DNA from 3 places in the Desulfitibacter alkalitolerans DSM 16504 genome. Region 1 is predicted to be linked to each of the others. Evidence: a T-box and tRNA genes for the amino acid it is inferred to sense, from the RefSeq annotation. Region 1 holds a T-box; the other regions hold tRNA genes.
What was found. A T-box is a leader RNA that pairs with one kind of tRNA and senses whether it is charged. The one in region 1 lies ahead of pheS (phenylalanine--tRNA ligase subunit alpha), so its partner is inferred to be a tRNA-Phe.
Positions count from the first base shown of each region.

Region 2: it has a tRNA-Phe gene. The T-box ahead of pheS (phenylalanine--tRNA ligase subunit alpha) is inferred to sense a tRNA for this amino acid. The anticodon was not compared.
Region 3: it has a tRNA-Phe gene. The T-box ahead of pheS (phenylalanine--tRNA ligase subunit alpha) is inferred to sense a tRNA for this amino acid. The anticodon was not compared.

Region 1 covers NZ_KK211101.1:464,490-474,712, forward strand. Annotated here, with positions in the region: gene rplT (50S ribosomal protein L20) at 1-255, shown strand, start outside; gene K364_RS0114180 (TrmH family RNA methyltransferase) at 317-1,105, shown strand; gene K364_RS27970 (YqzL family protein) at 1,184-1,276, shown strand; T-box leader at 1,289-1,520, shown strand; gene pheS (phenylalanine--tRNA ligase subunit alpha) at 1,579-2,604, shown strand; gene pheT (phenylalanine--tRNA ligase subunit beta) at 2,617-5,034, shown strand; gene K364_RS0114195 (cell division protein ZapA) at 5,113-5,379, shown strand; gene polX (DNA polymerase/3'-5' exonuclease PolX) at 5,443-6,879, shown strand; gene K364_RS0114205 (DNA-3-methyladenine glycosylase) at 6,858-7,442, shown strand; gene K364_RS0114210 (Nif3-like dinuclear metal center hexameric protein) at 7,482-8,435, shown strand; gene K364_RS0114215 (U32 family peptidase) at 8,513-10,223, shown strand, end outside.
Region 2 covers NZ_KK211101.1:183,176-193,398, forward strand. Annotated here, with positions in the region: gene K364_RS0112645 (proline dehydrogenase family protein) at 1-864, shown strand, start outside; gene K364_RS0112650 (ornithine cyclodeaminase, nickel-pincer nucleotide-dependent) at 929-2,158, shown strand; gene splB (spore photoproduct lyase) at 2,359-3,387, shown strand; gene mobB (molybdopterin-guanine dinucleotide biosynthesis protein B) at 3,576-4,076, shown strand; gene K364_RS0112665 (hypothetical protein) at 4,280-4,786, shown strand; gene K364_RS0112670 (FmdB family zinc ribbon protein) at 4,949-5,200, shown strand; gene K364_RS0112675 (class I SAM-dependent methyltransferase) at 5,246-6,364, shown strand; gene speE (polyamine aminopropyltransferase) at 6,393-7,223, shown strand; gene speB (agmatinase) at 7,237-8,100, shown strand; tRNA gene K364_RS0112690 (tRNA-Asp) at 8,318-8,394, shown strand; tRNA gene K364_RS0112695 (tRNA-Phe) at 8,403-8,478, shown strand; tRNA gene K364_RS0112700 (tRNA-Gly) at 8,486-8,560, shown strand; tRNA gene K364_RS0112705 (tRNA-Cys) at 8,571-8,645, shown strand; tRNA gene K364_RS0112710 (tRNA-Leu) at 8,671-8,759, shown strand; gene K364_RS0112715 (hypothetical protein) at 9,081-9,371, shown strand; gene K364_RS0112725 (hypothetical protein) at 10,037-10,223, shown strand, end outside.
Region 3 covers NZ_KK211103.1:26,829-37,051, forward strand. Annotated here, with positions in the region: gene menC (o-succinylbenzoate synthase) at 81-1,190, opposite strand; gene K364_RS24555 (GNAT family N-acetyltransferase) at 1,187-2,017, opposite strand; gene K364_RS25820 (PAS domain S-box protein) at 2,088-4,760, opposite strand; gene cobT (nicotinate-nucleotide--dimethylbenzimidazole phosphoribosyltransferase) at 4,907-5,962, opposite strand; cobalamin riboswitch at 6,038-6,216, opposite strand; gene K364_RS0116605 (hypothetical protein) at 6,341-7,075, opposite strand; tRNA gene K364_RS0116610 (tRNA-Phe) at 7,233-7,308, opposite strand; tRNA gene K364_RS0116615 (tRNA-Glu) at 7,314-7,388, opposite strand; tRNA gene K364_RS0116620 (tRNA-Lys) at 7,403-7,478, opposite strand; gene K364_RS0116625 (FadR/GntR family transcriptional regulator) at 7,581-8,282, opposite strand; gene ldhH (L-lactate dehydrogenase (quinone) large subunit LdhH) at 8,461-10,223, opposite strand, start outside.

The DNA.
Region 1 (10,223 bases):
CCTGCTAATCAACAGGTATTAAAATCTTTATCATATGCATATGCCCACCGTAAGAAAAGAAAGGGCGACTTTAGAAAGCTGTGGATTTCCAGAATCAACGCAGCAGCTAGAGTTAATGGAATGTCTTATAACCGTTTCATTAGAGGACTAAAAAATGCTGGTATTGATATTAACAGAAAGATGCTGGCCGAATTAGCAGTCAGTGATGCCAATGCATTTGGAAAGTTAGCTAATATTGCAAAAGAAAATAACTAACACTATTAAGACGACTTTCCAAAAGGTCGTCTTAATTAATAATAGAGGAGTATTTTGTGGAATGGATTTTAAAGATATTAATTCTAAAGATAACCCTATATTTAAACTAATTAAAACTCTAAACAAGAAAAAAGGCAGGGATGAAAATGGCTTATTCTTGATAGAAGGTATTAGACTGCTAGAAGAAGCCATTAACCATGGAGTAAAGCTTCATTACCTGGTTATAAATGAGAATACCAATCTGCTACCAAAGGAAAATCTTGATTGTCAGGTATTAAGAATATCTAATAACCTTTTTAAAGACTTATCAGATACTGTTACGCCACAGGGAATTATTGGAGTAGCCAGACAACCTAACCCTTCACTTAAGGAGCTAACACTTTTACCTAACCCTTTAATAGTTGTTTTAAATGGAATCCAGGATCCTGGCAACCTTGGGACTATTATAAGAACTAGTGCAGCAGCAAAAGCTGCTGCAGTATTACTAACAGAAGGAACTGTGGATCTATATAATCCTAAGGTCATAAGAGCTACAATGGGTGCTGTTTTTCAGATTCCTATAATTCATGGACTTGGGGATGAAGAAGCTATTAATTGGCTAAATAGTAATAATATCAATATTTTAGTGGCTGATATAAATGCTGAGCAGTATTACTTCTCTGTTAACTTAAAAGGGGCAACTGCTTTGGTTATCGGCAATGAAAACAAGGGACCTTCTCCTAAATGGAAAAGTGCAGCTAATAATAGGATAAAAATCCCCATCCTTGGTGATACAGAATCGCTTAATGCATCAATAGCTGCTGGAATATTAATTTATGATGCTATTCGTCAGAGACATAATGAAATCTAACACCTTCCTTGATTATAGTTTCGGAGATATGATATAATACCCATGTAATCCAAAAATGGAAAGGTTGGTGTATGCCCTGTGTTTCTACCTGCTGAAGTTTTTTGGAGAATTTTTGAAAAGACCGGATCAATTCGTGCTTATATTTTATACAAAAAGTTAATTGTACAGTAGAAAAACAGGGTAAAAATAGCTTAGATTGGGACAAGTAATTATTTTTTGCTCTTCAGGGAGGTAGGACCTTGACTGTAAGTCCTACTAGTGACAAAAAATAATGAAATTCACCCAGGAGCTGCCTTTTTGAAACACAGTAGGGAAGGCCGGTGAATACACCGTTATCAAATAGAGATAATCTATGATAAGTTTGTATTCATAGATTAATTAGGGTGGTACCGCGGAATATGCTTTCGTCCCTTAGGGAAGGAGGCATTTTATTTTTTGCAAATTAATACATACAGCAGGAGGTTAAGTAGTATATGATAGAAAAACTAAACACCATTAAGGAACAGGCCTTTGATGAAATAAGTGGCAGTCAAGACATGGCCAGCCTGGAGAAAATTAAAATTAAATTCCTTGGAAAAAAGGGAGAACTCACATCAGTATTACGTGGTATGGGGCAGCTTTCCTCAGAGGAAAGGCCTAAGGTTGGCAAGCTTGCCAATGAGGTAAGAGACAGTATTCAAGCATTTCTTGATGAAAAAATTTTTGATCTGAAACAAAGAGCTGCTGAAGATAGGCTGAAAGAAGAAAGGCTTGATGTAACGCTTCCTGGATACAAAATGGGAGTAGGAACAATTCATCCCATTAGCTTGGTTTTAAACGAAATAAGGGAGATCTTTGGTGGCTTAGGGTACTCTGTAGCTGAAGGTCCAGAAATAGAGAGTGACTATTATAACTTCGAAGCACTAAATTTACCAAAGGATCATCCGGCAAGAGATATGCAGGACTCTTTCTATATAACCCCAGAAGTATTGCTAAGAACCCATACATCTCCAGTTCAGGTAAGGGTAATGGAAAAAGTTGCTCCAAAGGTGCCGGTAAGAATAATTGCACCTGGAAAGGTTTATCGAAGAGACGATGATGCTACTCACTCACCAATGTTTCACCAGGTTGAGGGATTATTAATTGATAGAGAAGTAACCTTGGGAGATTTAAAGGGTACCCTGCTGGCCTTTGCAAAAGCCATGTTTGGAGAAAGGGTTGAAATTCGCTTGAGGCCTAGTTATTTTCCCTTTACAGAACCGAGTGCTGAAGTTGATATTTCTTGTGTTATGTGTCATGGCTCAGGATGCAGAGTATGTTCAGGCACTGGTTGGTTAGAAATACTGGGAAGCGGTATGGTACATCCAAGGGTATTGGAAATGTCAGGCTATGATCCTGAAAAGGTAAGGGGATTTGCTTTTGGAATGGGTGTGGAAAGAATTGCCATGTTAAAGTACGGGATTAATGATTTACGTCTATTCTTTGACAATGACATTAGATTTTTAAAACAGTTTAAATAGGAGGAATATAGGGTGAGAGTTTCTTTAAATTGGGTAAGAGAGTATGTAAATATCAGTATCACCCCTGAAGAATTGGCGGAAGCCTTAACACGGGCTGGTATTGCAGTTGATACAATTGAGTATTTGGGCCATGAAATTTCAGAAATATTCGTAGGACAAATCAAGGAAGCTGAGCAGCACCCAAATGCTGACAAACTAACACTTTGTACAGTTGATGTAAATGAACAATACAAGGATTTACAAATTGTATGTGGAGCACCAAATGTTAGAAAAGGTCAAAAGGTAGTAATAGCCCTGCCAGGTGCAAACCTGCCTAATGGTATTAAAATACGCAAAGCAAAAATCAGGGGAATTGAATCCCACGGAATGATTTGTTCAGGTCAAGAGCTGGGAATAGATGAAAGTCTAATACCAGAAGACCAAAAGAATGGCATATTAGTCTTAGATGAGGATGTACCCAAGGGAGCTGATGCTAAAAAGCTTTTGGGATTGGACGATGTAGTTCTTGTTCTAGATTTAACACCAAATAGGTCTGACTGTTTAAGTATAATAAATGTAGCTAAAGAGGTAGCTGCAGTTACAGGAGACAGGGTTAAGCTTACTGAAGTTACAATGCCCCTTGATAGCAGCATTAATAATACAGTTTCTGTCCATATAGCTGATGAGGATTTGTGTGAAAGATATGTGGCCAGGGTTGTCAAGGACATAAAGATAATGCCATCTCCCATGTGGATGCAAAAAAGGCTTCAAGCAGCAGGAGTGCGTCCAATAAATAATGTTGTGGATATTACCAACTACGTAATGCTGGAAATGGGCCAGCCGTTACATGCCTTTGACCATGACCTGGTTGCCCAGCAAAAAATTATTGTGAGGCGTGCAAATAATGGAGAAGTTATAAAAACCCTGGATGAAAAGGACAGAAAATTACATAATGAAATGCTTGTTATAGCAGATCCCGAAAAAGCAATTGCAATTGCTGGTGTAATGGGTGGTTATGATACAGAGGTTACAGATGGTACCAAAAACCTAATCATCGAGTCAGCACATTTTCATCCAATAAATACAAGAAAAACATCCCGGGAGCTTAACCTAAGATCTGAAGCCTCTTTACGCTTTGAAAAGGGTGTAGACAAGGAAAGAATTGATGTTGCTGCCAATAGGGCATGTCAACTGCTAGTAGAGTTAGCTGGCGGAAAGGTTGTAAAGGACTATGTAGACAATTACCCAGTGAAACACTCTCCAACAACAATAGTTCTTAGGAGAAACAGGGTTAATACAACCATTGGTGTAAACCTTTCAGTTCACGAAATACAAGAGCTTTTAGAAAAAATTGAACTTGGGGTAGAAATTACTAATGAAGATACAATGACTATATCCATACCTAGCTATAGAGGTGATATTACAGGTGAAATAGACCTTATAGAAGAAATAGCTAGACTTTATGGTTTTGATAATATTCCAACAACAATGCCCTTTGGAACAATTGAAAGAGCTGTCAAGTCTAAGACTAACTTAATAGAGCAAATTGTAAGAAGTTCTCTTGTATCCTGTGGTTCCATGGAAATCATAACTTACAGTTTTATTAATGAAAATGCATATGATAGACTTAATATTCCTGAAGGTCATGTTTTGAGAAATTGTATAAAAATAGCCAATCCATTAAGTGAAGATGGGGCAGTAATGAGAACTACTCTTGTTTCCAATCTAATTGATGTCTATGTTAAGAATAATAATCGTCGAATAGAGGATGTTAACATATTTGAAATTGGTAGAGTATATGCTCCTACTAATAACTTATTGCCTCTGGAAACAAATATGTTGGGAGTGCTAATATCTGGAAAGGTGTGGAAGGGATGGAATTGGAGCACTATTCCATTGGATTTTTATTATCTCAAGGGAATAGCTGAACAAGTTGCTGATAGTCTCAACCTGAGTTTTGAATTTTTGCCAGAAGCAGAGATGGCATTTTTACACCCTGGCAGAGCAGCCCAGATTAGAGCTCAAGAAATCCCAATAGGTACTATTGGTGAACTGCATCCCCTTGTAAAGGAAAACTATAATATAGAAAACCCAGTATATCTTTTAGAAATAGACCTTAATAAAATAGTTGATCTATATGTTTCTCACATTGATTATAGGGAAATAGGAAAATACCCCACGGTTGAAAGGGACTTGGCCATATTACTTAAGGAAGACATTAATGTAAAGGAAGCTGAGAGGATTATAAAAGAATCAGGTGAGGAGCTCTTAAAAGATTTTCATGTATTTGATGTATATAGAGGAAAGCAGGTGCCTGCAGGGTATAAAAGCCTGGCCTTTTCATTGATATATCAATCAATGGATAAAACCTTGACAGATTTAGAAGTAAATGAGGTTCATGAGAGGATACAAAAGCATCTAGCTAAGGAGCTTGGTGCACAACTCAGGTAATTTTCCCCTTTAATAATTTAAAAATAAATGGTAATATTAGGCTAAGTATAGTAGAAATTTGTAAAAAGAGGTGGCATAATGACGGAAAATGGGGAAAAAAACCGAGTTAGAGTTTCTATATTTGGGCAAGAATACACAGTAATAGGAGATAAGTCTTCAGATTATATTGTTAAAGTTGCCGAAGAGGTAGATAGATTGATGAAGAAAATTCATCAAAGTAATCCGCATATGCCACAAGTAAAGATCGCTGTGTTATCGGCCCTCAATCTTGCTGACGAATTGACTAAAACTAGAGAGGATTATAGATGGCTTCTAGAAATAATTGAGGATGAAAAGAAAAAATGACGGAATAACCCGGTAACTTAAACACTGGGTTATTCTAAAAATTTATATTATGGTGATAATTAAATGACAAGTCATAGCATTCCTGAAGATATATTGCAGTTATTAGACTTACCAGGCATAGAAACAAAAACAATAAAGGAAATATATAAAAAACTAGAGATTAAGAACCTGGAAGATTTAGAAGAGGCTGCTAAAGAAAAGAGAATTCGGAAGCTGCCTGGAATGGGAAGCAAAACAGAGCTGGCGATATTACGTGGAATTGGTTTGCTTCACAATCCTCCAAATTCCTTTCCCCTTGGGGTAGCCACATATATTGGAAGAGACCTTTTACATATTTTAAAAAGCCTCAATACCGTAAAAAATGCAGCTGTGGCAGGTGAAGTAAGAAGAGGCCAGGAAATGGTTGAGAAAATTGAATTTGTTGTAGAAGCTGTAGAAAGAAACTTGATCAAAAGGGTTCTATCAAACCACCCTTTAGTCTGCAAGACGCTAGATGACAGTAAAAAGTTAAAGCTTTTAACAAAAATTAACCTGCCTATTTATATACATTTTTGCCAAGGTAGTTTCTTTGCATGCCTTCACTATTTTAGCGGAAATAAGGAGTATATGAACGAGTTTGCCAAGGAAATAGAAACGTTGGGGCTTGACTTGTCAAATATTACCTCAGAGGAAGAGATATATTTTAGAGCAAATATGCAGTTTGTCCCTCCGGAAATCAGGGAAACCCCTCAAGTCATTCAATGGGCCAAAGAGAATGACATACCTGATTTAGTAGATCTTAAAGACATTAAGGGTGACCTTCACATTCATAGTAATTGGAGTGATGGGGTCAACACAATAGAGGAACTTATAGAAGCCGCCCAAGAAAGGGGATATGAATTTATTGCTGTTACTGACCATTCCCGATCTTTAACGGTAGCAGGTGGCCTTTCAATAGATGAAATACATGAACAGCATAATATTATTTATAAGCTAAACGAAGCTTTAAGTGACTTTAAGGTTTTTACAGGAATCGAGGTTGATATCTTAAAAGCTGGAGATTTGGATTATCCTGATGAGATAATGGAACAGACAGATCTTATTATAGCTTCTGTGCATAATAATTTAAGACAAGATGAGGAAAATATAACTGCAAGGGTTGAAAACGCTATAAAAAACCCCCATGTTGATATTCTTGCCCATCCAACAGGTAGGATACTTGGAAGAAGAAGTTGTTCCCTTATTGATCTGGAAAGAATATTTATACTGGCAGAAAAAACGGGGACTGCAATGGAGATTAATTCATCCCCTGATAGGCTGGATTTAAACTCTGAAAATGTAAGACTTGCACAAATGTTTAATATCCCTATTGCAATTAATACTGATGCTCACAACATCAAATCTTTGGCTGACATTGAACTGGGCATTAAAACTGCAAAGAGGGGTTTGCTCACCAAACAATCAGTTATAAATACATGGTCAAAAGAGGATCTTGAAAAATGGCTCAAGAAAAAGAAATAACTAGAAATTTTTTTACTAATGACACTAAGACTGTGGCAAAGGATTTACTAGGATGTCTGTTAATCTATAATTCTTCCAAAGGTTTAGTTGGAGGATATATAGTTGAAACTGAGGCCTATTTGGGACATAATGATCCTGCATGTCATTCATGTAGAGGCAGAACAAAAAGAAACGAAGTAATGTTTCTTGGACCAGGACTGGTCTACGTATATTTGATTTATGGATTATACTATTGTCTAAATTTCACTACTGACCTTAAAGATAAGCCTGAGGCTGTTTTGATAAGGGCATTAGAACCAGTTACCGGAATAGAAATCATGCAACATAACCGGAATAGAATGGAGCTTAAAGAGCTTTGTAGTGGACCCGGTAAGCTGGCACAAGCCCTTGGAATTGACATGGAATTAAACGGAACTAGGATAGGCGATAAAATAACTATATATATGAGAACAAATGAATTAAAGAATCATATAGTAGCAACAACACGAATAGGCATATCCCAGGCTGCAGATTTACCTTTGCGCTTTTACATAAGAAATAATCAATTTATATCAAAAAAGTAGAGTATTTATTCATATTTAATTTTATAAGGAGTGATTAATTTGAAACTAATTGATATTTATCACTTAGCAGTTCAATTAGGCATTGAAAATGATCCTAGAGATAGTGAAATGGTAGAAAGAACAATGAGACTAGCAAAAGAAGAATTTCAAGACCTTAAAGAGGAAAGGAAGAAAGAGTTTGATCAGGATAAGCTCGAAAATCCATATGCCGATACCCGAATCCTTGTAGGCGAGGATGACCAGGAGATCAAGGGAATCCTTGCAGGTATCGATATGGAGGTAGGAGAAATTTTACTGGCTGATAGATTAAGAGAAAAGGGACAGGTTATTGATCTCATTTTATCACACCATCCTGAAGGCAAGGCCCTGGCTAGACTATCAGAGGTTATGAAGCTTCAAGAAGATTTGTTATGCAAATGGGGTCTTCCAATTTCTGTAGCAGAGGGCATTATGACAAAAAGAATTAAAGAAGTTGATCAGGGGCTATGGCCGATTAACCATAACAGAGCCGTGGATGCTGCAAAACTTTTAGGTTTCGCATTTATGAGTACCCATACTCCAACAGACAACCTGGTAACAACCTTTCTTCAAAAGTACATAGATGAAAAAAAACCAGAAACTCTTAAGGATGTAGTTGAAGCAATTAAGGTAATTCCTGAGTTTTCACAGGCCCTGGAAACAAATGCAGGACCTAAAATATTGCTTGGAACTGAAAAAAGTAGAACAGGAAAAATAGTTGTAGACATGACAGGAGGTACAAGTGGGTCAGAGGAAGCATATGCAAAGCTAAGTCAAGCTGGAATAAGTACATTAATAGTCATGCACATGGGGGAAAAGCATCGCAAGCTAGCTGAAGAAAACAACATAAATGTAATTGTAGCAGGTCATATGGCAAGCGATTCCCTGGGAATGAATCTTCTTCTTGATGGACTTGAAGCAAGGGGAATAGAGATTTTTACTTGCTCGGGATTGATAAGAGTAAGTAGAAATTAATAAACATCAGCGGCATAGTAGCCGCTGTTTCCATGCACAATATTAAACAAAGTTGACAAATGTGAAGGTGATTTTAAATGGTAAGGAATGTAGAGATTCTAGCACCTGCAGGTGGGGCTGAAGCCCTTGTGGCAGGGGTTGAAAATGGGGCTGATGCTGTTTATCTGGGAGGGCATCTTTTTAATGCCCGGCAGTATGCTTCAAACTTTTCAAATGAAGACCTTAAAAAAGCAGTTACCTATTGTCATGCAAAGGGGGTCAAGGTTTACGTCACTGTCAATACCCTTGTATTTAATAATGAGTTAGAAGAAGTAATGGATTATTTATACTTTTTATATTCAATTGGGGTGGATGCAGTAATTGTCCAGGATTTAGGACTGTTGCTTATTATTAAAGAAATCCTGCCGGGTTTACCTGTCCATGCAAGCACACAGATGACAATTCATAATCAATTTGGGGCTAATTATTTACACACGCGAGGAGTTGAGAGGGTAGTCCTTGCGAGAGAATTATCTATTAGTGATATTAGGGAAATTCATAAGAAAAGTGATATAGAATTAGAAATTTTTGTTCATGGGGCATTATGTATAAGCTATTCTGGACAATGCCTTTTTAGCAGCATGATTGGTGGACGTAGTGGCAATAGGGGCAAATGTGCCCAGCCCTGCAGACTGCCATACAAGCTGGTAGAAACTAAAAACGACAAAATTGTCAAGGAATTTCCAACTTCCGGAGACTACCTATTAAGCACCCGGGATCTCAATACCATAAAAATTCTGCCAGAATTGGTTGAGGCCGGAGCTGTATCATTTAAATTTGAAGGCAGAATGAAAAGGCCGGAATATGTGGCGACTGTTATAAGGGTATATAGACAAGCTCTCGATAGATATCTATGTAATCCAAGCAATTATGGTGTTACCCAGGAAGAGCTTACCGCCCTGGAACAGATTTTTAACAGGGATTTTACACATGCATACCTAATTAATAACCCAGGGGCAGATTTAATGGGCTATACCAAACCTAATAATAGGGGAGTTTTTCTAGGTAGAGTTGTAGATTTGGAAAAAGGCCAAGGATTTGTAAAGCTTGAGGAGGATTTATCTATTGGTGATGGAATACAAGTTTGGGTATCTGTAGGAGGGCGCAAAGGGGAAACTATAAATAGTATACAGCTCAATGGACAAAATGTTCAAAAAGCACTTAGGGGTTCAGTAGTTAGCCTCAATTTACCCAAAGGCATAAGAAAAGGTGATAGAATCTTTAAGACTTATGACCATGAACTGATGGAGAAGGCAGTAAGCACCTATGCTCATGAACAGCCAAAAATAAAATTAAATTTTATAGTAAAGGGTCAGATTGGAGAGCTGTTAGAGATTTATGCCCAGGATGAATTGGGTAATAGTGTTCAGGTAAAATCACAAATAGAGTGTCAGAAGGCAGTAAAACATTCTCTTGATGAAGAGGTTCTTATTAAGCAGCTTGGTAGATTAGGAGATACTGATTATGAATTAGGGAATCTTAGTGTAGAATTGAATGGTCAAATGATGCTTCCCTTAAGTGAGCTTAATAAAGTTAGAAGATTAATTATAGAAAAACTAGAAGGACAGAAACAAAAAAATATTGTTGCCTTGACCTACCAGGACTTTTGTATAAAGAAAAAAGCCTTTTTAAGAACAATTAAGGAAGCTCAAAAGAAAAGCACGAGGAACAGGCCTAAGCTCAATATTAAAGTTGGTGATTATAAATCCTGTAAGACTGCTTTATCATATAAAGTTAGTAATGTTTTTA
Region 2 (10,223 bases), 280 kb from region 1:
AATTTCGTAAACAAGTATGGACTCACTCTTGGAGCTAGTCGTTTTGTTGCTGGAGAAAAGTTAAAGGATGCCATAAAAGCTGTAAAACAGCTTAATGCTAAAGGCATATGTGCTACTCTAGATAATCTGGGTGAAAGCTGCCATGATGAAAGAGTAGCTGCAGAAGGCACCAGGGAAGCAATTAGGATACTTGAAGCTATTAATGAAAGTGGAGTAGACAGCAACCTTTCAGTAAAATTGACACAATTGGGTTTAGATATAGACCATAATTTCTGCCTCGGCAACATGATGGAGATAGTTGGCAAAGCAAATGAGCTTAGTAACTTTGTGAGAATTGACATGGAGGATTCCTCGAAGGTAGATGCTACCATTGCCATCTTTAGAGCATTGAAGGAAAAATACCCACAAAATGTTGGTTTAGCACTTCAATCATACTTATATAGGACTGAAAAGGATATGGATGACCTCGCTGATTTAAAGCCGAGTTATAGATTAATGAAGGGTGCTTACAAGGAACCGAAAGAGGTTGCGTTTCCTAAAAAGAAAGACGTTGATGATAATTTAATAAAAATCATTAAAAAGCATTTAGACGCAGGTTTCTATACTGCAGTTGCTTCCCATGATGAGAATATAATTAATGCTACAAAAGCATATGTCAAGGAGAAAAATATTCCTACTTCCCAGTATGAGTTTCAAATGCTTTACGGTATCTGCTCTAATCTTCAGGAGCAGCTTGTGAAGGAAGGACATAAGGTTCGCTGCTATGTTCCCTATGGAACTGACTGGTACCCATATTTCTCACGAAGACTTGCTGAAAGGCCAGCAAATATTCTATTCATTCTAAAGAACCTTCTCAAAAAATAACAGTGGTATATATTTCCTTTTACGGGTATAATAAAAAGATGTATAACCCATTAGGAGGATTGCTATGTTTAGAAGAACTATAGAATTAAAAGGTCATATTGTTGACAGCAAGGTATTGCCCACAGTTTTTGAAGAAATTGAAAAGCTAGGCGGAGAGATTTTTATTGAACATAGCGTTATCGGCAAAAAAAAGGAAGACTATAGTTATTTAATTATGGAAGTTAGTGCTCAGTCTCAAGAAACATTGGATGATGTCCTTAACGTTGTTGTAAAACTAGGGGCAAACATTCTAGATGAAGCAGAGGTAGTTCTTGAACCTGCTCCCAGGGATGGTGTTTTTCCTGAAGGGTTTTATTCTTCCACAAACCTGCCTACATTTGTCTGGTACAATGATAGTTGGATTAAGGTAGAAGCTATGGAAATGGATTGTGCTGTTGTTCTAGAAGAGAAACCTAATCTCAAGGCTTACTGTGTACCCATCAGCAGGGTGAAGAAGGACCAATTAATAGTAGTGGGCAAGACAGGTGTAAAGGTTTTGGCCATAGATGCAAATGCGGATAAAGAAGTATTTAGCTTTATGGGCAGCGAGGTTAGCAGCGAAAAGCCCAAAAACCTGGTTATCAAGGATATTGCTTCTCAAATGGAAAGCATAAAAAGAAGAAATGGCAAAATCCTTTTTGTACTTGGTCCTGCTGTAATTCATACAGGTGCAGGAGTTTGGGTTGAAAAGCTTATTGAAAATAATTATTTGGATATTATTTTTGCAGGAAATGCTGTTGCAACCCATGATGTTGAGAATGCTTTTTTTGGGACATCCCTTGGAATATGCTTAAAGTCCGGAAAGTGTATACACGAAGGCCATTCCCATCATTTAAGGGCTATTAACAGGATTAGAGCAGCAGGAAGCATGGAGGAAGCAGTTATTAAGGGAGTCCTTACAAAGGGACTTATGTATACAATGATAAAGCATAAAACCCAATATGTACTTGCTGGTTCCATAAGAGACGATGGTCCAATGCCAGAGGTAATTACTGATGTTATTAAAGCTCAAGAAGCTATGAGATCAAAACTGGATGGTGTGGAAATGGTTATTATGCTTTCCAGTATGCTTCATGCAATAGCTACAGGAAATATTCTGCCAGCTTCCATAAAAACTATTTGCGTTGATATTAACCCTGCTGTAGTAACAAAGCTTGCTGACAGGGGAAGCTTTCAAACTGTCGGTCTGGTTAGTGATGTTGAATGGTTCCTGCGCCAATTAACTGAACACCTGGGGATTGATACCAAAAATTAGCATATTATAATAAGCAGATTTTATGTTTAATCAAAAGAAGAAATCAGTATAATAATTATAAAAAGCGGTTTTCTCTATGTTAAATAGAGTTAGTCGCTTTTTCTTATCCTATTTTTAGGCCCCAAAGTCACTTAACTTACTGTTAGCACTAATAATACTAATAAAGCTGTTTTTTAAAAAAATAGAAGGGAGATATTAAGGTGGAGGTCTTTAAACCCAAAAGGGTGCTGTTCGAACAAAAATCCATTGATTACCCCCTTGGGGAGAAACTATACGAAAAATTTAGAAGGGATCCTGATGTTATTGTAAAGATGATTGGATCTCACAACAGGGTCATGGGAATACCAGGCAAGAACTCACAGGAAGGTTTTAGAGAGGCAAAAAGAACTCTGGTGGTTGGTGTTAGAAAAAGTGGGGAATTCCAAACCTGCAAGCCTTCAGCACATTATCAACTGCCATTATCAACCAGCTGTCCTGGTATGTGTGAGTACTGCTACCTGCACACTACCCTTGGGAAAAAACCATACTTAAGGATTTATGTTAACATCCACGAGATTCTAGCTAAAGCCAGGGAATACATTAATGAAAGACTACCTGACATAACAGTATTTGAGGGAGCAGCTACTTCAGATCCTCTAGCCTTAGAACACTTAACAGGTAATTTAGAGGAAAGCATTAAGTTTTTTGCCAGCCAATCCCACGGAAGGTTCAGATTTGTAACAAAATACACCAATGTTGATTCTCTGTTAAACATAACCCATGGAGGTAATACTCGCTTTCGTTTCAGTATAAACACACCTTTTGTAATAACCAAATACGAGCATAATACTCCTGCCTTAGATGATCGTCTAGAAGCAGCCAGGAAAGTAGCAGCTGCAGGATACCCTCTAGGTTTTATTATAGGGCCGGTCATAGTATATGACGGTTGGGAGGTTGATTATAAAACACTATTTTTAAATTTACAGGCTGGTTTAGCCAGGGTGGTTAAGGAGCCCTTAACCTTTGAAATTATAACCCATCGCTATACAGCAAGAGCTAAGAAAAACATAATGGATATTTTTCCAAAAAACAATCTCCCCATGGATGAGTCAGAACGCCAGCTAAAATATGGCCAGTTTGGCTATACAAAGTACTTATATCCTAAGGAAGAAATGAAAAATATTAATCAAGTTTTTGAAGGCTTGGTAGAGAAATACTTGCCGAATAGCAGGATAGAATACTTTGTTTAGAAAAACAATTTACCTCTCAATTTCGTAAGCTGCTTCATATGATGGAACCTGCTAATAAGAGCAAAAGATATTATGAAGGTAAAAAGCATTAAGGAAGCTTAATGCTTTTTAAATGAAGGAGTAAAAGGATTTATGTAGAAATGTAGTTTATAAACAGTTCAATGCAAAGAACAGAAAGTAGGTTTGATATGGCACAAGTAATTTCATTTGTTGGTAGATCTAACGTGGGTAAAACCACCCATTTAGAGAAGGTGATAGCCGAAATTAAAAGACGGGGCTATAAACTAGCTACAATCAAACATGATGTACATGGGTTTGACATTGATGTACCAGGTAAGGACACATGGAGACACGGTCAGGCTGGTGCAGATAGTGTTGTTATCTCATCGCCTAATAAAATTGCTATAATTGAAAAAGTTTCAGAGGAGAAAACCCTGGATGAAATAGCACAAAAACTGCAAAATGTGGACATAATTATAACTGAAGGGTACAAAAGAGGTAATAAGCCCAAGGTTGAGATAGTTAGAAGGGAAAGATCAGCACAGCCTATATGTGAGCCCATGGAATTATTTGCCTTAGTTACAGATTGTGATATTAGCATGGATGTACCCAAATTTGGTTTTCACCAGGTAGCAGAGCTGGTGGATCTAATTGAAGAAAAATTCATTAATAAAAAAGACTTTGTCTAAAGATGACAAGGTCTTTTTTATTCTCGCCCCTTTTTGTCAATATTCATAAACTTGCTTGAAAAAAGAAGAAATTGTGGAATTTTAAAAAATAATTAGGTGTTTTTAATTAATAATGTAGAAAAAATAGCAAAAGAAGGAAATAATAACCATATAAAGAATACACTAAAGTGGTTAAAATATTACAGCTGGTTTGGAGGTATACCATGGATTTTGTTAAAACCCTTATTATTGCAGGGAGCATGCTTGTTTACCTAGGCTTTGCTCCTATTACAACTGACCATTATACTTTGAGTCACCAAAGCAATAATCACTATGAGCAAAAGGATCATGAAACCTGGTGGGAAGAATATCATAAACTGCCCAGGAAAAGTGGGGCTTTAGCTGACAGGATTACTCAAGCCCTAGAATATAGTGGATGGCTTAACGAACCATTAGAAGATGTCATTGTTAAACTTGAGGAATTTTATGGAGAGCCTTTGTTAAGTGAGATTGTTAAATCTGTATCTGAATTTAGAGCAACCCCAACTGACTGGCATTATTTATATAAGGTAGATAGTGTGTATTTGCTGCAAAAGCATGGTGAAAAAACATATTTAATTGTTGAGGTGCTGGAACTACTAAATGATGAAATAATTGATAAGGCCCTTGCACTAATTATAATTAATAGTGATTCTAAGATAATTGAACAGGATTTCAGGTGGGGGTATTAACCTAGTATTTCTTTAAAAAAATTACAGAAGTCTTGTCAATTTCACCATGTTATTTTATACTTAATGTTGCTGGGAATAAAGTAATGCACATTAAATCTAACTATTCTAGTATAAAAAATGTAAAAAACATAGAAGTATTGTACAAAAAGGAGGAAACTTTAAATGCCAACTTACGAGTATAAATGTGAAAAATGTGGTGTTTTTGAAAAAATGCAGCCAATTACTGAAAACCCTTTAACCAGCTGCCCTGAATGTGAAGGTAGGGTTCAAAGACTTATCAGCAAAAATGTGCATGTAGTATATAAGGGTGGTGGTTTCTACACCACTGACAATCGCAGCCCAGATTATAAGTGTTCTGAGGGTAAATGCTCTGATGGTAAATGTTCAAATGACTCCGGCAGCAAGGCCAGCTAAGCTGCCTTTTTTTCATATACTCTTTAATGTTAAGGAAAGGTAATTATGGGTCGAGAATTAAAGGAGTTTTTAATTAATAAAATAGCTGCAGGGCCTTTGCGATTTTATGATTTTATGAAATATGCGTTGTATCATCCTTGTTGGGGATACTATGTAAAGGATAAAATTAAAATAGGGAAGGAAGGGGATTTCTATACTAGTCCCCATGTACATAGTGCCTTTGGACATTGCATAGCAGATCAACTTCACGAGATGTGGACAATCTGCCATAAGCCCAAGGACTTTTACTTAGTCGAGGCGGGGCCTGGGACAGGCTTATTAGCAGGTGATATCCTGGAGTACTGTCAAAAGCATGAAGATTTCTTTACAGCAATTAAATATGTATTAATGGAAACCAGCCCTTATATGATTGAGATACAAAAGAATAAACTGGAGAAATATGCTGCCAAATGCATATGGATAAAGTCCCTTGCCAGCTTGAACAGCTTTACAGGAGTAGTTTTTTCCAATGAATTGTTAGATGCTTTTCCTGTACATAAGGTTACAAAAATAGGTAATGAATTAAAAGAAGTCTATATCAATTATCAAGATGGCTCCTTTTATGAGACTCCTGGTGAAATATCTACCCATGATATTATGGTCTATATTAATGAATTACATATTGAGTTAAAAGATGGGCAAGAATTAGAGATAAATTTAGAAGCCAAAGAATGGTTGACAGAGCTGGCTTCAAAGCTGGATAAGGGTTTTGTAATAACAATTGATTATGGTTACAAGATAAGCGAATTAGATGAGCCCTTCAGGTTTAAGGGTACATTAATGAGCTATTCCAACCATACAAGCACTGAGGATGTTCTGGGGCATCCAGGAGAGCAGGATATAACCTCCCATGTGAACTTTTCTGCTTTAAAGCATTTTGGGGAAAAGGTCGGATTACAAACTGCAGGGTACACCTCCCAGATGAGATTTCTAATTAACTTAGGTATAGCAGATAAAATGACCCTAGGACCTGATGTTGAAGGTGTAAAAAACTCATTGGCATTAAAAAGACTTACCTTGCCTGATGGCATGGGTGAGAGATTTAAGGTTTTGGTACAGTATAAAGGGTTGGAAGTAACAAAATTAAAAGGTTTAAGCGGTTTTTTTGATACCTTAAAAATATAAAACATGAAATAAAGGAGGATAATTTTCAATGGAAGGAATTTGGTTTACAGAAAAACAACTGCCAGGATTAGCTGTTTCTTGTCTAGTAAAGAAAACATTGCACCATGAAAAAAGTGAGTATCAAGATGTGAAGGTTGTTGAAACTGATACCTTTGGTACAATGCTGCTTCTTGATAACGTTATACAAACTAATGTAAGAGATGAGTTCATCTATCATGAAATGATTAGCTTTCCAGCACTTAATACCCATCCAAACCCTGAAAACGTACTGGTCATAGGAGGAGGAGATGGAGGAACCATTAGAGAGGTGGCTAAACATCCCAGAGTTAAAAAAGCCACTTTGGTTGAAATTGATGGAGTAGTAGTAGAGGTGAGTAAAAAGTATTTACCGACAATTGCTGCTGGATTAGAAGACCCAAAGGTGGAGGTCAAGATTGATGATGGCATTAAACATGTAAAGGATAACAAGAATACATATGATGTAATCCTGGTTGATTCCACAGATCCAATTGGGCCAGCGGTTGGCCTATTTGCAAAGGAATTCTATACTGATGTATTTAATGCATTAAAGGAAGATGGAATCTTTGTTGCCCAAACTGCTTCACCTGTGTTTAATGGAGAAATGATTAAGAGAATCCATAAGGATTTAGGTGAAATCTTCCCGGTTAAAGACCTCTATGTTGCCACAATACCTACATATCCTGGTGGATACTGGTGCTTCACCATGGGCAGCAAAAAGCACAGCCCGAGAGAAGTGGCAAAGGAAAGTATTGCTGCACCCAACACCAGGTACTACAGCCCAGATGTTCATTTTGGAGCCCTTGCACTTCCTCCCTTTGTTGAAGAATTAGTAAAGTAGCAGGTATAAAATAATGGAAAACAGTTTTTATAAAAGCGGACAATTTTTAGGAGCAGTTTCTGAATATGATGGAGCCAGGGCTGTCATCTATGGTGCTCCCATGGATTTTACTGTCTCCTTTAGGCCTGGCACTCGCTTTGGCCCTGAGAAAATAAGAAGTGTTTCTATTGTATTGGAGGAATATAGTCCATATCAGGACAGGCATCTGGAAGAGGTAGTCTTTTATGATGCAGGTGACCTTGCATTGCCCTTTGGCAATGTTGAAAAGAGTTTGCAGATGATATACCAAGCAACAAAAAGACTCCATGAAGATAAGAAGTTTCCAATTCTTCTTGGTGGAGAGCATCTTGTAAGTCTACCTTCAATTCAGGCTGCCCATGAACATTTTAGAAACTTAAAAGTTATTCAATTTGATGCTCATGCGGATTTAAGAGAGGATTATGAGGGAGAACCTAACTCTCACGCTACTGTTATTCGAAAGGCGGCAGAATTAATTGGTGGCTCCAATGTATTTCAGTTGGGAATCCGCTCTGGAACAAGGGAAGAGTTTGATTACGGGAAGAGGAATACAAACTTCTATTTTAATCAGGTAATAGAACCTTTAAATGAAATCGTTGAAAAATGCAGCGCAGATCCGGTATATATAACAGTTGATATTGATGTGCTTGACCCAGCCTTTGCACCTGGAACTGGAACACCTGAACCTGGGGGATTCTCTGTTAGAGATTTATTATATGGCTTCAAGGAGCTTGGTAAATTGAACATTGTAGGTTTTGATTTGGTAGAAGTGTCTCCTGCATATGATAAATCAGATATAACATCTATAGCAGCTGCAAAGCTCGTGCGAGAAGCGCTTCTGGGCTTTGTCAAAACATAATACTCTTGCATTTATAATGCAAGAGCATCCAATTTTTTAGGGCACTTAATCTATTTACCGATAAAAACTATTTTATATGATACTTCAAAAAGGGCTTGTTATAATACAAGAACCGTGCTATAATAATCAAGCGTTAGGACGGAAAGATAAATTACCAAGAAATTTCTTTTGACATTTATCTGAGTTTGATGTATACTAAATCTTGTCGGATTTAAGGGGAGCTGTGGTGTAGTGGTCTAACATACCGGCCTGTCACGCCGGGGATCGCGGGTTCGACTCCCGTCAGCTCCGCCATTTAATCTGCCTCGGTAGCTCAGTCGGTAGAGCAGAGGACTGAAAATCCTCGTGTCGGTGGTTCGATTCCGCCCCGAGGCACCATTTTCATGCGGGAGTAACTCAGTGGTAGAGTGCAACCTTGCCAAGGTTGAAGTCGAGGGTTCGAATCCCTTTTCCCGCTCCATTTATGAAATGGCGGCATAGCCAAGTGGTAAGGCAGAGGACTGCAAATCCTTTATTCCCCAGTTCAAATCTGGGTGCCGCCTCCATTAAAATACTAATATAATACTTCCTGCCGGGGTGGCGGAACAGGCAGACGCACAGGACTTAAAATCCTGCGGGACTTAACTCCCGTATCGGTTCGATTCCGATCCCCGGCACCACTTACACAAAGGTTTCAGCGATTTAGAACAGTTGCCTAATAGCGGCTGTTTTTTTGATTCGTTGCCATGATTTTTTCTTGCCTTAATGTTATGACAGTGATACCTTCAGGGCCCTATGGCTATCATAAAGATAGAATGGGTTTATTTTTATATTATTGGAAAATGAAGTAAAAACTTAAGCTATAAGTAGGAAATTGGAAAAATTTATCGAATTTAACAGTGTAGTTACCTGTTAAAAGTAATGATTATAAATTGATCAAAGAATTAGTTTGCCGATTGGTATAGGTGACAGAGTTCAGGAACTGAAAGAATATGGGGGTTATGGAAAGGAAAATGAAAAGGTTTATTTATTATCCTGATTTTGAAGTGAGGGACGAGACTTGGTTGAAGTTTGCACCATTGTATCTTGAAGAAATCAATCCAATAATCCCATTTTCGGGAGAAAAACATCTAAGCAAAGAGTTTGCAAATCTAATTGAGAGTTCTGATTTAATTAAGCCAATTAGACCAACAGACAATCAAGGCAGGACCTCTTCCTTAGATGCAACAGGAAAAGATATGCAGATGAAAAATACGAATTTGCTAAACTATATTCTGAGTGTTTGGAATTAATTGAAATATATATACCCCACGATTTCCTTTATCATAAGCTATATAAAAATGCACTCAAAACAACACTTTTAAAGTCATTTAATATAAAAAAAACAGTAGCCTGGCTATTAGGTAAAGATTTTGAGTTATTTGAGTGGGTTACATTACCTCAAGATGCTCTATATGTAAGTAAACAAAACTGGTACAATGAATTTAAGTCTAAAACCATAAATATAAATTATTTAGATAGACTAGATAGTTGCCGCAAAGAATTATCGCTAATGCTAAAAGAAGCATCTGAAAAGTATTTAGTGTTACACAGCAAATTAAACTAGCATACCAAAGTCAAAATATATAAACCTAGAAATGAACAGAAAAAGAAGCAATTAGAGCAGATTAAACAATCTGCATCCAAGGAAAAATGCTAAAAAGGCAAATAGAGAAAACCAAAACCTTGAGGCGCTACCCCAAACCCCGGGATTTATCGCTTTCATTCTCCAAGAGTAAAAAGAAAAAGGGCAGCAAAGTGTACTACCCTTTTACTCTTTATAGAATCCCGACAGGCGCTCAGGTTGCATCCCTGCAGAACCCTAATATAAAACTTTAAATTAATTACGATGTAAAAATTTTGAAGGAAACGTGCTATAATGTAGGTAGATAGAAGACAGATAAAGGGGTTGGGTCAGATGAATTTCGTGAGAAAACTAGTCAATAGCAATATTTTTTCCGGAATAATTGATATTCCTCAAAGTATGAAAAATAGAAAAGTTGAAGTTATTATTAAGCCAGTAGATGATGAGGCTGATAAGAATAATAATACAGCAAGCATAATTAAACTACGAGGAGCCTTAAGTAAATACAAAAAACTTGACC
Region 3 (10,223 bases), on a different contig from region 1:
AAGCTTTTAAATAAAGAACGTCATAAGATAAAATAATTAAATAATTATTCTTTTATAAGACAAAAGAACCGTCATGAGTCTTATAGTTTGATGACTTGCTTTAGTGTGGTATATTTATCCATAACTTCAAGGTCAGGATTAACACCTATGCCAGGCCCTGTTGGCACATCAATAGTTCCATCAGCATTGATGACAGCAGGTATATCTACAATATCTTCTGCAAAGTATCTCTTGGATGCTGAGGTATCACCTGGTATTGTAAAGTTTGGCAGAGCTGCCAGGGCCAGGTTTTGGGCACGACCAATTCCTGTTTCCAGCATGCCGCCGCACCAGACTGGAAGCCCTAAATCAGCACAAATATCATGGAGCTTAATGGACCTTGTCAAGCCGCCAACACGTCCTACCTTGATATTAATAATTTTGCAGCTGCCAAGTTCATGGGCTTTTCTTGCATCGTCCGGATTAAGAATGCTTTCATCCAGACAAATGGGTGTTTTTAATTCTTTTTGCAAGGCTGCATGGTCAATTATGTCATCATGACTTAGAGGTTGCTCAATCATCATTAAACCCAAGTCTTCCATTTCCTTAAAAAGTTCAATGTCATCTAGTGTATAAGCTGAATTAGCATCTGCCATTAAAAGTATATTAGGAAATTTCTTGCGCACTTCCCTTAACATTTCCAGATCCCAATTGGGCTTGATTTTTACTTTTATTCTCTGGTATTTCTCTTCTAAATAGCCTTCTATCAGCTCAACAAGCTTTGGAATGCTATCCTGGATGCCTATACTGACTCCCGTTCCTATTTTTTCTTTAACCCCACCTATCAAATTTACTAGGGGCTGTTGATGCTGCCTGCCATATAAATCCCATACAGCTCCCTCAAAACCTGCCTTGGCCATTGGATGACCCTTTACAACTTCAAATCTATCTGATAATTCCTGGGGAGTACTCCAATTATTCTTATTGGCAATGGGAATTAAAAAATCCTTAATTACATGCAGGGATGTACCGAGGGTTTCATAGCTATAGCCGGGAAATTCAGATGCCACAACCTCTCCATATCCATCTAGTCCTTCACTGTGAATTCCAATAATAAGTGCTTTGCGTACCTCATCTCTGCCAAAACTGGTTTCAAAGTAGCTGAGCAAGGGCAATTCAACCTGCCGGATCTCTACCTTTTCTATCTTCAAGACAATTGTCCCCCTTTAACCAAAATATAGGTTGCTTTTTTATCTGTAATATTGTTTAGACAGTTTATATAATAGCCTCTGTCAAAATAGTGGCATAAGGCATTTCTTAAAGCCAAGCGCCATTTTAGAGCTAAATCTTTATTATCTTTTTTTAGCTTTTGAAAACCTACTGGTATGTCAAGCAGTACTGCTTTTTCTGCTTTAAATTCTCTAATTAATGGCTCTGGACCATTGGTGCCTGGTATAAGTTCAAGTACTTTAAAAGCTTCCCCAGGCATTTTAATATCTTTTCCTCCAATAATATCCTTAACTCTGTTAGTATTTATATGCCATTCAACTAGTAATCTATCAGATGGCAATCCCCTATTTAGCTCATCAAGCATTTCTCCATAATGGTTTATATAATATGTAGTGGATATACCTCCCAGCTTGGTGAAGTTTAGCTTTGCATTTGCTGCCTCAAGGGGATCAAATGTCCAATTAATTATATCTATTCCTTTAGTAAGAACACCTTCCCTTTGGGCCAGCTTCATTTTATATCCTAGGCCCATGCCTCTATACTGGGGAAGAACTGCAAGAATATGGGAGCAAAAAATTGGCTTGTTTTGATGGTTTAAGCCAACAAAGCCATAGGAGAAGCCTATCATTTCCCCGCCATGGAAGGCCCCTACCACCAGCCCTCCATTTCTATGGGCTGTAAAAAGCTGGTGATCAGGAATCACTTCCTCCATATCCTTAAGGCCCCAGGTTTTAGCTTGAACTGTATGACAGGCACGGAATTCTTTCATTTCCGTTAAGGGGCGTATTATAATAGCATTTTCATCCATCCAAAATTCTCCCTTTCATAAATCTTTGACCGCTAGTTTAACTATATCACAGCAGCAGGCTTAACACTCCCTATAATTTTTTAAGATCAATCAATTTGCCTTCTTTGGTCACTAATATATCCAGACTCCTAATAAAAATATTAACCAGATGAGGATCAAATTGCGTTCCCGCACATTTAATTAGCTCAGCCTTGGCATCTCCTATAGCCAGTGCAGGTTTATATGGTCTGCCATTAATCATAACGTCAAAAGCATCCACTATTGCTAAAATTCTTGAAGCTAGTGGAATATCTGTTTTGTGTAATCCATGGGGATAACCAGTCCCGTCCCAACGTTCATGATGATACAGAATTTTTTCAGCAATGGGTAGTAGTTCAGGGGCAGCCTGGGCAATCCTGTGACCAACCTCAGTATGCTTTTTCATAACTTCCCATTCTTCCTCAGTTAAAGGGCCAGGTTTTTGGAGTATTTGTTCTGGTATTGCAACCTTTCCAACATCATGTAAAGTGGCCAGAAGCACTAGTTCATCTAAACTGCTTACGGGCAACCCCAGGGCTCTGCCTATTATCAAAGCATGTTCTTTGAGTCTTTGGCAGTGTTGGTCTGTTTCGTGGGTTTTTTCTGAAAGGGTTTTTTGAAGTGATGATATAATAGAACTTTTAGAGCTTTTACTTTCAAGAAGCTTATTCCTGTACATTCTATCTTCTGCATCTTTAAATATATCCAACATATTTTCACTTTCAACCCTTTTTGTAGCCACACCAAATGCTAAACTAAGGGGGATGGGCTCATCATCGGCTCTAAGGCATTCTTTCTTTATGCGATTACATATTTCTTCAGCTACATATTCATCTGTTTGGGGAAAAATGAAGGCAAACTCATCCCCGCCAAGTCTGCATACTATATCCTCACTCCTGCATATTTTTTTGAAAACCTTGGCAATTTTTTTAAGGAGCTTATCCCCCTCACCATGACCAAAAGCATCGTTTATCAGTTTCAAGCCATTTACATCTCCAATGATAATACTTAATGGAAGCTGTCTTCCTGTGTCCAATCGTCTGAGGTTTTCCTCAAAGTAATTCCTATTATACAGGGTGGTTAAGACATCATGCATACAGAGGTATTTAAGCCTTTCTTCATGGAGTTTTCTTTCAGTTATGTCGTCATATATCCCATAGACCCCTACAACGTCATTATCTATAACTATGGGGACGCCTTTTATTTGTACATGTATGGGGCGACCAGATTTTGAATATCTAGTTGTTTCTAAACATATTGGCTTTCCATTACAAACATTTTTCGTAATTTCCTTTGCCTCGGCTAATTTTTCTCCAGGAGCCAACAATAAATCAATGTTTTTGCCCCTGACTTCTTCCAAACCAAACCCAAATACTCTTTCAAACTCACTATTTACTTCAATAATTTCATGATTCTTATTCAATAAAGCAATAGCTTCAAAGGAGTTTCTAAATAATGTCTCAAAGCACTGTTTCTGATACCGTAATTCCTTCTCGGCTTTTTTACGCTCTGTAACATCTCTAAAGGATTCAATTGCTCCTGCAATGTTGCCATCCTTGTCTCTAAGGGGAGTTGCTTTAGCCCAAAGATAGGCACCTGAATCACCAATTGCCGGGCAAAAGACCTCGCCTATTAAAGATCCATCCTTCACTCTTTCCATGTATGAATATCCTCTGGCCAGTTCTTGGTTATAATTTAATACCATGTCTATTAGTATGGGTCTTCTTGAGTTAAAAAATGGCAGGGCGTATTCATAATTGCCTTTGCCAATGATGCTTTCAGCCTTGATACCAGTAAGTCCTTCAATAGCCTTATTCCATAACAAAACCTTTCCGTATTTATTTATAACAAAAGTAGCCTCAGGCAGCGAATTGATAATATCAGCCATTTTTCTTTCCGATTCCTCAAGGGCTACCTCTGCGCGCTTTCGTTCATCTATATTTTCTATAGCAGTACTTAAATACTTGAAATTACCTTCAGCATCTTTTACAAGTGAAATGTTTAAACGACCCCAGATAATCTGCCCATCTTTTCTAACATACCTTTTATCAATACAGTAGTTCTCAATTTCACCGGTTATTAATGAGTTGTACAAATGTATATCCTTTTGCAAATCCTCATAATATGAAAACTTAGAAAAATGCATCCTGGACATTTCTTCAACTGTATAACCCAAGAAATTGCACAATGTCTCATTTGCTGTCAATGTATAGCCCTTAATATCAGAAACACCAATTCCTACTGATACATTTTGAAAAAAGGAGCGATATTTTTCTTCACTTTCTCTAAGAGCATTTTCAACTTGTTTTTGAGGTGTAATATCTGAATAAATACCGTAGCCTGCAACCACTTCTTCATTTATTATAATTGGTATTCCTTTAACAATAACGTTAACTGGCTTATTTCCCTTTCCATATCTTACAGTTTCAAAAGAATTAGATTTGCCTGATAATATCTCTTTAGAAGTTTCTACTGCCCTTGCATACTCATGAAGATATGTCTCATTTTCTAATTCACCTACTAACACATCCTCAATTTTTTTGCCCCTGATTTCATCAATATGGTAATCAAAAAGCTCTGTAAATCTGCTATTGATTTCTACTATTCTGTTTTCTCTATCAAAGTATACAATGGCATCAGTCGCATTTTTGAAAAGGGCTTCAAAGTGCTTATTTTCTAACATAAAAATTCCGGTATCATCCTTCTTTTTTTGTGTAGAAGACATTTATTTATCACCCAGCCTTAATTAAACAAAAACACATTATCTGAGAATTCTACATTATTTTCTAATAACCTTGTTTCTTTGAGAAGTTTTTCTGGGATTACGTAAAAAAATGGCAACAAACTGATTTGTCGCCATTTTCATAAGCCTTATTCTTTGTTACTAACCCCTGCTTCTTCAAAGGTAGCCATTTCATGGATTATCTTAACAGCTGCTTCTATTAGATGAAAAGCTAAAGCTGCTCCTGTACCCTCTCCTAACCTTAAATCCAAGTACAAAACAGGCTGTAGGCCCATGAAATCTAACATGATTTTGTGTCCCGGTTCTTGAGATAAATGGGAAGCAAGCATATATTCTTTGCATTCCTTCTTCATGTTATAAGCCACTAAAGCCGCTGCTGTTGAAATGAAACCATCTATAACAACCGGCACCCTTCTTGCTGAAGCTCCGAGAATCACACCTGTTAAGGCGGCAATCTCCAATCCACCAACCTTTTTTAAAACATCTAGTGCATCTGTTGGATCTGGATTGTTAACTTCCAGGGCTTTTTTAATTACCTGCTGTTTTTTTATCAGCCCATGGTCATCAACCCCAGTACCTCTACCAGTAATAAACTCCACATCTTTCCCACTAAAGCATGCAAGAATGGCACTGCTTGGAGTAGTATTTCCTATCCCCATTTCCCCAGTTCCTATCAATGCTGCACCTTTATCAATTTCTTCATTTACCAGCTTAATACCCACTTCAATGGCAGCTACTGCCTCTTCCTCTGTCATGGCTGGCCCCTTTGCCATATTCCTTGTACCAGGTCTGACCCTGCAATTATTTAAGTCCGGATGGTCTATTGGCTCCCCGGCTACTCCCACATCTGTAACAACTACCCTGGCTCCAGCATGGTTAGATAAGACATTTATTGCCGCACCATTATACAAGAAATTAAGTACCATCTGGGGTGTCACTTCCTGGGGAAAAGCACTAACACCTTCTTCTACCACCCCATGATCACCTGCCATTGTCATTACCACCTTATCCCCTAGTGTTGGAAGGGGATTTTCCTGAATCTGTGCTAGCTGTACGACAATTTTCTCCAGCACCCCCAAACTCCCAGGTGGTTTAGTTAGATTGTCTAACCTTTTCTGAGTTTCTTCTCCCATGGCTGGATTAGTTTTAACAATGCTTTCAAGGGTTTCTTTGAATAGTTTCACTTTGTTTACCTCCTCCTTTTAATGTATAAAAAAAGTTCCCAAGCTTAACAGCTCAAGAACTTTTCCATCATCCTTAAAGACCTAATGCTTTAGGCAGGTTTCCTGACTCCCGATTCAAACGCCTGTGGCCAGCCTTCCCAGAGAAACCTCCAGTGACATAACCTGACTCATCGATTACAGTGGCGGGACCGTACTGGAATCTAACCAGTTTCCCTTTTACCCCATATCTGGGCACCTAATACATTAAATATTCATTTATTGACATTATAATATTGTTGACCATCAATTTCAATATATTTTGAACACCATTATTTTGGGCATCATTCATTATCTCTCTATTATTTTCAAAAAGCTTTGATTATGGGCAATCTCCAAAGTTTATTTATAGTTAGCACAAGGCCCAATACATTTTCCACATACATCTGCAAAACCAATGGCACTGTGCTCATCAGCTACTTTTAGGAGCCTTTCATAACATAAAGGTTTATTAATACTATTTTCAGTTAATGCCCCAACTGGGCAGTTTTTTACACACTTCAAGCAGCCCTTTCCTTCATAAAACAGACAATATTCCTTAGCAGGCTTTACTGTTGGTTCTATAAAGTGGCTAATAGCAATACTGCCAAATCTGCCTGCACATCCAACTGGAGTTATTAGCATTTTATTAACTCCAAATGTACCCAGACCTGCGATGTAGGCAATACTCCTATGAGACCAGGCAGCTGTAAGAGTTTTTTCGTCAAAGTTATGTGTAGCCTTTTGATAAGCAGTTTCAATTCCTAAAGCATTAAGCCTCTCACTTAATAATATGCATATTTCATTTATTAAAGAATTGGCATTAATATATGCACTTGCCCATTTTTCTGAGACCCTGACTCCATCTCTATTGGATCGTGCTATTTCTATATTAAAGGGAACATAAAAAGTTACAATGGTTTTGACATTTTTTAATAGGTCCTCGGGCATTAAGTGATGAGGATGTAATTTTTTTAGTTCCAGGAACAAAGGGTCATTTGGATTGGCATATCCTATTAAGGGTTCCCTGAAGCCAAAGGGACTTTTCTGAACGGCTTCAATTATTGTACACTCAATGGCTGCTCTAATTTTATCCATAATGTTCTCTCCCATATTTAATATCCTTACTACCTATTATACAACCATACAGATTTTATAAAAAGCCTTATTTACCAATGTAATATTATTTCTCAGCAGTTAAAGCAGGTAAAAAAATAAGACAAGAGAAACGTCACCTTGTCTTGTTTTTGTTTGATGGTGCCTCGGGGCGGAATCGAACCACCGACACGAGGATTTTCAGTCCTCTGCTCTACCGACTGAGCTACCGAGGCATATATGGTGACCCGTAGGGGACTCGAACCCCTGTTACCGGCGTGAAAGGCCGGTGTCTTAACCGCTTGACCAACGGGCCATTTTAAAATTAAATGGTGAGCCATCCGCGACTCGAACGCGGGACACCCTGATTAAAAGTCAGGTGCTCTACCGACTGAGCTAATGGCTCTCATGTCAACAAGTCACAAGTGTACACTACTAAATCCAAAGTGTCAATAGAAAAATGTTTTAAATAATTTCATTATATTTCAAATCATCCATTTAAAGCAGCCTACTCTGATATCATATTATTTTCTACCATTAAAAGATGTTCAAACATTCTTTTACGAGCTTCCATTGAGTCACCATTTTTTATAGCTTCATAAATACCCTCATGAGCATCTAAAAGTGTTTGGGGCATTCTTTCTGTTGAATACAGCTTTTGGCGACTGGTGCGCATGGTATTTTCAATGGTATCTGATACAGTATTCATAAGCCTAGTTAATAAAACATTTTGTGAAGCCTGGGCAACTGTATAATGGAACTTCCAATCCGCCTTTTCACCAATTTCTGATTGATCAACATCTCGCTTCATTTCATCCAGGGCTTCCCTCATCTTTGCCAGGTCCTCTTCATCACGTCTCATTGCCGCCAGACCAGCCGCTTCTACCTCTAATCCTTTACGTACCTCTAAGATTTCAATGACAGTATCCCTTTCCATCAACAAAACTAACGCAAGGGGTTCAATAATTGAATCAATGCTTGTCTGCTTAATAAAAGTGCCTTCACCAGATTTAATTTCAACCAGACCCATTAAATGTAAGGCACTTAAAGCCTCCCTCACTGATGCACGGCTAACCTTAAGTCTGTCTGCCATCTCTCTTTCCGATGGCAATCTATCACCTGGTTTTAGGTTTCCTTCAGTAATCATTGCCTTAATCTGTTCTACAATTTGCTCATAAATTTTTCTGGGTTTTATTGGTTTGAATTGCATTAAGCATACCCCTCATCTTACCTTTAGTTTAGTAATAATTTTTCTTACATTCTTCTTTTTAAAGTTTAGCATTTCCTCATGTCAACGTCTATATTAAAATTCACCCTAATAAAGGTAATATTGAGCACAAAAGAAAAAACTGCCCTGAAAAGTTTATACTTAACAGGGCATGATGTGTTTAGTATTTACCGTCTAATATTTGTGCCGTGTGTAATACCTTTGTATTAGATTTTTTAACATCTAAACCACCCCGCAGTGACATTAAGCACCCTGGACAGTCAACAGCAACCAATGCTGCATCAGCATTTTCCACATTTTTAAGCTTACGATTTAGCATTTCTGCAGAAACCTCTGGCAGCTTCACACAATAGGAGCCGCCAAAACCACAGCAGCGATCTGCCTCTTCCATTTCTGTATAATCTAGATGTGGCATTGCCTGTAATATTTCTCTAGGTTCTTTTTTCACACCCATGCCGCGATTCAAGTGACAGGAATCGTGATAGGTGACTTTAATGGGACTTGTACAAGCTACATCACATGCAGCGGCAACTTCCTTAACACTAAGACCTTGTTCATTTGAATCCAGAATATGAACAAGCTTTATAAAATCAACTGCTTTTTCAGAAACTTTTTGGGCATCAGACTTTGCCTTTGCATCACTATCACCTGCTAACCAGTCCATCCAATCATGCTTAAGTGCTGATGTACAGGTGGGGCAAGCACTTACTATATAATCGTATTCATCTTTAGCAAGGGAGGATAAATTCTGTTTAGCTATTACTGCAGCAGCATCATTTCTGCCCATATATTTTGCCGGTGCTCCACAACATGTCTGCTCTTGTGGATAAACTACCTCGTATCCCTTTTTATTTAGAACCCTGACCAAAGACTCACCTATTTCAGGATATGCAAAGTCAATTACACATCCTCCATAAAAGGCTGCTTTACCCTTCTTATTCTCCACATTTTGCTTCACCGACTTTATAATGTCTCTAAATGGTTTCGGAGCAATTGCTGGTAAGCTTCTCCAATGGGAAAGCTTTGAATAGCCCAGTGGAAGTTTTCTAATGAATTTGCTGCCATCTTTACCTTCAGCAACAAATGGCTTTTGTGCCCATGAAGCCTGACGTAAACCAAAGTGGAACAACCCCTTGTTTTTTAAAACTGATTCTATAATTGTATTTTGTATAAAGGGCAAGGGTATTTCTTTTCTAATTCTGCTTCTCATTTCCATTATTAGTTCCGGTATTTCAATCTTTGCAGGGCAAAACTCTTTACAGCGGCCGCAGCCAATGCACATTTCCTGAGGCTTTTCAGCATCTCTCTTACTGTTAAAAAAGGATGTTAGGAGAACACCAATACCACCTGCATAAATGTGCCCGTAAACATGACCTCCTACTAACTGGTAGGTTGGGCAAACATTAAGGCATGAAGCACAACGCACACATTGGGCCATTTGTTTAAACACAGGATCCCTTAATAATTCCTTTCTGCCATTGTCTAGAATTATCACGTGGAGCTCTTTGTCAATGATTTCTGGTCCTATGCCATCTTTTAAGGTTGGTACAGCACCTGTGATCATTGTTGTGTAAGCCGTTATGGGCTGGGCTGTAGCACTTTTTGGGAGAGCCTTGGCTATGGGAGCAACATCTTTAAACTTTTCCACAAGCTTTTCATAGCCAAAGATTGCCACATGAACTGGAGGCAGGGTAGTTGTCAGCCTTCCATTACCCTCATTCATGAATAAACACATTGTACCAGTCTCTGCAACGGCAACATTACAGCCTGACACACCAATATCAGCCTTTAAAAATTTCTCACGCAGGGTTTCTCTTGCCAGTCTTACCATTAGTTTTATATCTGGTTCTACTTTTTTCTTTAATGCCCCAGAAAAAATTTCGGCACAGCGTTCCTTGCTTAAATGAATAGCAGGCATAACCA